Linked DNA regions of Zymomonas mobilis subsp. pomaceae ATCC 29192. The protein of the gene in region 2 binds, or shares a complex with, the protein of the main gene of each other region. Links are inferred from orthologs where the notes say so. Each region holds a gene or a part of one and is shown on either strand. Other genes may lie near its edges. The genes, in order: ZYMOP_RS01020 and dnaN.

Region 1 (3,330 bases), 100 kb from region 2 along the record:
GTCACTTCTCGTAACAGGAAATAGCGAAGCTGGTCTACGCCATAAAGTTTAGCCATATCTATTGGATCGACAACATTTCCAACAGATTTAGACATTTTTTCTCCTTTATTAAGGAGAAATCCGTGACCAAAAACGGCCTTTGGTAAAGGAATATTCGCTGCCATTAAAAAAGCAGGCCAGTAAACAGCATGAAAACGGATAATATCTTTACCGATAATATGAATGTCCGCTGGCCAATAGTGTTCAAGTCTGGCTTGATTATCAGGATACCCTGCCCCTGTCAGATAATTCGTTAACGCATCAATCCAGACATACATGACATGTCCTGGCGCATCCGGTACAGGAATGCCCCAATCAAAGCTGCTCCGTGAAATAGAAAGATCAGACAAGCCAGATTTTACAAAACTGATAACTTCATTCCGCCGGGCTTCCGGTTGAATAAATTTAGGGTGCGCTTCATAATAAGCTAGCAATTTATCTTGAAAGTCAGAAAGTCTAAAGAACCAGCTTTCTTCTACATTCCATTCAACGGGTGTCCCTTGCGGGGATAATTTATTACCAGCTGCGTCAGTAATCAGCTCATCTTCTTTATAAAAGGCTTCGTCTCGGACAGAATACCATCCTTCATAGCGTCCCAGATAAATATGCCCTGCATCGGCTAAAGTTTTCCACAAGGCTTGACTTGCCTTATAATGTTCAGCTTCTGTGGTCCTAATAAAGCGATCATAAGAAATATTATAAAGATCATCCATAGCTTTAAAATGAGAAGACATCTCATCTGCAAGGGTAATCGGTTTAACATCACGGTTACGCGCCGCCTGATCCATTTTTAGACCATGTTCATCAGTACCCGTTTGGAAATAGACATCCTGTCCTAAAAGACGATGATAGCGGGCAAGCGCATCAGCCGCGATAGCTTCATAAGCGTGACCAATATGGGGTTTGCCATTGGGATAGCTAATAGCAGTCGTAATATAAAAAGATTGAGACATAGCGTTTAACGTTTACCGAACCTATCTGTTGGAGCTAATCTGGCCAGCAATCCGGCCAGAGTGAAAACCGTTGCCTGTGGATCGAGTGATAATGATATAGCTTCATTAGCTAACTGGCGTGCCTTTTCCCACAAATGAATGGCGCGTGCCAATCTTTCTCCCGTTAGATGATGGGCTTCTGCGGCGATACGTGCAGGAGCCTGTTCCAAAAAGGCTTCATATCGTCCTTGTGCGGATTTAAGCGCAAGGCTTTGTGCAAGCTGGCTACGCAAGGAAAGATCGGAATCGCCTTTTTTAATCAGATCATTCATACTACGATCAAGAGTGGCTATATCAAGACCAGAAAATTTTAATCCGTATCCTGGGGCACCCTGACTAATTTTTACCAGACTAACTAATTCTTCTTCGTTAGCTTCAGGTAAATTCTGTCTTAGAGCTTTAAGAACATCAGAATCGTCTAACGCCTGAAAACGAAGTATCCGGCAACGTGACCGGATAGTGGGTAAAAGACGGGTTACCGCATGGCTGATTAGAAGAAATATTGTACCCGCAGGGGGCTCTTCAAGATTTTTTAACAGCGCATTAGCGGCTGCCCGTTCCAGATCATCAATGGAATCAATAATAACAATACGCCGGAAGGAAAGTGCTGGCGTAGTTGAAAATAACCGTTGAATGCCTCTTACTTGATCGACAGTGATATTTCTTGCCCGCTCTTGCTCTTTACTGTCACGAAATAATCGTTCTAATCGCAATAAATCTGGATGACTTCCGGCTTTTATAAGCGAAAGGGTAGGATGATGATCAGGAACAGCAATATTATTAACAGGTGCATTTTTTCTGAAGTCAGAATTGACCGCACTCGCTAAAAGCCATGCGGCCACCTTATCCGCCCATAACCGTTTGCCGATCCCACGCGGCCCCGCCAGCAACCAAGCATGGTGCAGCCTTCCACTCTTTTCTGCATGGTAAAGGGTTTTTACTGTCTGATCATGGCCGAATAATTCTGACATTAAGATAAAAGATCATCTATTGAATGCATGATACGCTTATGAACCATTTCGGCGGTGCCACTGGCGTCAATAATACGAAAACGTTCAGGATTTTCGAGAGCTAATTTATGAAAAGCCTCATTGACCTTCTTGTGATAGTCAAGATCGCGTTTTTCAAAACGGTTACCTTGGTTACCATCGCGAATTTTAGCCCGTTCAACCCCTTCCCCATTAGGCAGCACCAAAAGAAGCGTGCGATGCGGCATTAATCCCTGACTACCGATATAATGAAGCTTGCGGATATTGTCTTCGCCAATACCACTAGCATCGCCTTGGTAGGCTAAAGAACTATCAATATAGCGATCACACAGAACCCATTGCCCTTTGTCCAAAGCCGGACGTATAACACGGGTAACATGTTCAGAACGGGCCGCGGCAAAAAGCAAGGCTTCCGTTGCATTCGTCCAGCGGTGAATATCCCCTTCCAGCAATAAATGACGAATAGCGTTTCCCCCCGGACAGCCGCCGGGTTCACGCGTCTCAATAATATCGAAACCTTTTTCTTTTAAATCAGCACCAAGAAGGCGGATCTGTGTTGATTTTCCAACACCTTCACCGCCTTCTAAACTAATAAAATATCCCTGTTTATTAATCACATCCGTCCTAAAAGCCAACGCACGCCTTCCTTTATCCGCCCGAAAAAACCAGCGGATGCAACTGCTTTTTCTGCGACAAGAGGCGTTATTTGAGGTGGAGTATCAGAGGTAAATACTACAAGATTTGCAATATGTTGCCCTTCCGCAATAGGCGCCTTTATAGGCCCTTGATAGGTCACTTTTACCTTAATTTGATCAGAGGCTGTAATCGGTAACGTTACCGCCAGATCGCGCGGTGCCACTAAACCGACTGAAGATGCACTGCCACCCTGTACTTCCGCTGTCTGAACTCTTACGCCTTTTCTGACGACAGGTTTCGATTTCCATGCCCGGAAACCCCAATTCATAAAGGCTATGGATTGTTCACGACGTGCAGATCCTGACGGTAATCCCGCCATGACCATCACCAGCCGCCGCCCTTTTTGTTCGGCAGATCCTGTGAAACCATAACCGGCTTCATCCGTATGGCCTGTTTTAAGACCATCTGCGCCTTCGATAACCCCTAGCAAAGGATCTCTGTTTGATTGTGTTATGTCTTTACCTGAACCGAGGGTTTTTCCCCATGTAAATTCGCGCTGTCCATAGAACTGGCGATAAAGATCAGGAAAATCACGGATAGTGGCTTCAGCCAAGGTTTCGAGATCATGGGCGGTAACATAGGTAACACCCCCATCAGGCCAACCATTAGCGGTT
Region 2 (3,184 bases):
AAGGTAGTATGGACATCAATAGCGTCTATGGCCAGTTAAAAGGCAAAATTATTAAAGGCTTCTCTGTCGATGGCGGTGTGCGTTATGATCATCGTTCCCAATTCGGGGGCAATGTTTTATTCTCGGGCGGCGGTGTGTGGGCCTTTAACCATGATAACACCGTTTTTCGGGCGCATTATGGGCAAGGCTTTAATGCGCCTTCCTTGTATCAGCTTTATAGCGAATATGGTGACCAAAATTTAAAAGCTGAAAAATCACACGGTTGGGATGCGGGATTTGAACAACGTTTCTTCCATAAACGACTGACCTTAGCCGCAGATTATTTTCAGCGAACGTCCAATAATCTTATTGCCTATCTCAGCTGTCCTTATTTCGGTGATTTGCCAGCCATTTGTTATACACCCAATACCACAATTCCGCGCTATGGATATTATGCTAATATCAATCGGAGCGTAGCGCATGGGGTTGAAGTCAGTGCTAGCCTTGACATCAAGCGGATTACTTTAAGCGGTAACTATACATGGACATCAGCAAAAGATCATTCCGCGGGATATGATTATGGCTATCAGTTGCCAAGGCGTCCTAAAAATACAGCCAATGGTTCCGCTGATTATCACTGGAAGTTTGGTCTTGTAACCGGAATTGCTGTTCGTTGGGCATCGAAATCATGGGATACGGTTCACGGCGAATATAGCCTTAATCCGGCTATTAACCATGGTTATACGCTTTATGATTTACGGGCAGAAATGCCGGTTACTAAAAATCTTACGCTTTTTGGTCGGGTCGAAAATCTATCCAATAAATATTACGAGACAGCTTATCGCTATGGCACATTAGGGCGCACCTTTTATGGAGGTATTCGCGCCCGTCTCTAATGGGATCCAGAATAAAAAAGCCGCTCTTGGTAGGGCGGCTTTTTAAATTATAGGTTCGTTCAATACCCTCACACACGCATCGGCATTAATACGTAAAGCGCAGGCGATTCATCTGAATCTCGGATTAAGGTTGGCGCAGACGCATCGGCCAAGTGAATTTCAGCCATATCATTTTCAATTTGGCCTAAAATATCCAACAGGTAACGGGCGTTGAAACCGATTTCAAAACTATTGGATGTGTATTCACCCAGCACTTCTTCTGTCGCCATGCCGTTTTCTTGGCTCGTCACAGAGAGGGAAATACGTCCCTGATCTAACGACATTTTTACTGCTCGCGTCTTTTCACTCGCGATGGTGGCAACACGATCGACCCCTTGCATCAGGGCTTTGGGATTAACCCGTAACAATTTGTCATTGGCGACCGGAATAACCCGTGAATAATCAGGAAAAGTCCCGTCAATCAGTTTAGAAGTCAGAATAGCATGACCGAGATCGAAGCAAATCTTGCTGGATGAGAGCGATATTTTGACCTCATCGTCACATTCATCCAATAATTTTCTTAATTCTAAAACGCATTTACGGGGAATAATGACGTCGGGCATATCTTCTGCCCCAGAAGGACAAGGGATAGTGACACAGGCCAATCTATGTCCATCGGTTGCAGCCGCTTTCATAACCGATTCGCCATTTTTCAAGGTATGAAGAAAAATACCATTGAGATAATAACGCGTTTCATCAACCGAAATAGCAAAACGGGTTTTATCAATAATCTGCCGTAAGCTTTCCGTAGGTAAGGCAAAATGGGTGGGCAATTCGCTTTCACTGATAACCGGAAAATCATCGCGAGGAAGCGTTGCCAGATTAAAACGTGAGCGACCGGCGACGATTAACATTTTGCCATCAGACGCATTGAGTTGAATTTGTGTACCGTCCGGTAATTTACGCACAATCTCAAAAAGCATATGCGCTGAAACTGTCGTTTCACCTGCGTCCTCAACTTCGGCTGAAAAAGTTTCAACAACCTGCAAATCAAGGTCAGTAGCCATCAGTTTGACGCGACCATCGGCGGCAGCTTCAATCAAAACATTAGATAAAATAGGAATAGTATTGCGCCGCTCTACTACCGATTGAACATGGCTAAGACTTTTTAGTAAAGTCGCGCGTTCGATCGTTGCTTTCATAACTGTTCGGTCATCCCTGATTAAAAAAAGCGAATTTGCTTTATACTCTGCCGCTTTGTTTCTTCCACAAAAAAGCAATCAAATATTGTAATTTTCCCGCCACGCTTGAATAAGCTTTTGGGTATAATAATGTGCAGGCGCTGTAAAAACAGTCTCGACTGTATTATTTTCTATAACATGTCCGTTATGAAGAATCATGATCCGCGTTGCAAAAAAACGCGCTAAGGTCAGATCATGCGTGACGAGTAGGCAACCCATCCCATTTTTTTCAGATAAATTGATAAGCTGTTTACTGATAGCTAACCGATTAATAGTATCGAGCGCTGAAAAGGCTTCATCTAATAACAAAATTTCAGGTTTGTTGATTAACGCCCGAGCGATTGCAACGCGCTGTTGTTGACCACCGGACAGGGTCGAAGGGTAATCATTTTGCAACGTGCTCGGTAATGCCAGCGCTTCCAAAGCCAGGCTTATACGATTTTGTTTTTCCTCTGAAGAAAACCGCTCTTTATAAAGCGCCAAGGGCTCCCCTATTATTTTTGCAATCCGCCAGCGAGGATCAAGGCTGCTTGCTGGGTCTTGGAAAACAGCCTGTACTTTACGATAAAAAGCGATCCGTTCTTTATGAGAATGAAAGGAAATCGCCTGATCTTGAACCCTGATTTCGCCTGATAAAATCGGTAAAATACCGAGTATTACCTTTAACAAGGTTGATTTACCGGCACCCGATTCACCGACAAGGGCTATTCTGTCTCCTTTGAATAATTTCAGATTAATATCGTCTAAAACTACTTTTTTATCGCGCTGATAACAAAGATGACTAATTTCTAATAAAGGGCGCTTTACGGTTAAAGGAGACTGCGCTTGTTTTTCTGTAATGAGCGGCGCAATTCTTAGAGCCTGATCAGCCTTTATTAAAGCCTGACTATAGGGGTGAGAAGGTGCTGACCACCATTTTCGGGCAGCTTTTTTTTCGATTATCTCGCCGTTTTTTAGCACGATAATACGATCTGCTCGATGACTTACCATAGCTGCGTTATGGCTGATTAATAATATCGCTGTATGACGGCCTTCCGTTATACGAGAGAATATTGCCATAATTTCACGTTCGGTTAGGGCATCTAAAGC

What was found.
Region 1: the proteins of dnaN (region 2) and ZYMOP_RS01020 are in contact, whole or in part, in a cryo-EM structure (PDB 8GIZ), measured with the Escherichia coli proteins. The link is inferred for Zymomonas mobilis subsp. pomaceae ATCC 29192 from one-to-one orthologs.

What each region holds. Positions count from the first base shown.
Region 1 is NC_015709.1:230,857-234,186, forward strand. Bases 1-2,999 are described here. They hold ZYMOP_RS01020 (DNA polymerase III subunit delta'), read right to left. Parts: upstream 2,003-2,999; coding sequence 998-2,002; downstream 1-997. Other genes in these bases: metG (methionine--tRNA ligase), read right to left, coding at 1-992; tmk (dTMP kinase), read right to left, coding at 2,002-2,655; ZYMOP_RS01030 (D-alanyl-D-alanine carboxypeptidase family protein), read right to left, coding at 2,634-2,999. In the rest of the region: more of ZYMOP_RS01030, read right to left, coding at 3,000-3,330. UniProt on the Escherichia coli protein: Part of the beta sliding clamp loading complex, which hydrolyzes ATP to load the beta clamp onto primed DNA to form the DNA replication pre-initiation complex.
Region 2 is NC_015709.1:334,835-338,018, reverse strand. The notes cover bases 1-2,853. They hold dnaN (DNA polymerase III subunit beta), read right to left. Parts: upstream 2,057-2,853; coding sequence 944-2,056; downstream 1-943. Other genes in these bases: ZYMOP_RS01515 (ABC transporter ATP-binding protein), read right to left, coding at 2,135-2,853; ZYMOP_RS01525 (TonB-dependent receptor plug domain-containing protein), read left to right, coding at 1-875. Outside these bases: more of ZYMOP_RS01515, read right to left, coding at 2,854-3,184. UniProt on the Escherichia coli protein: Confers DNA tethering and processivity to DNA polymerases and other proteins. Acts as a clamp, forming a ring around DNA (a reaction catalyzed by the clamp-loading complex) which diffuses in an ATP-independent manner freely and bidirectionally along dsDNA.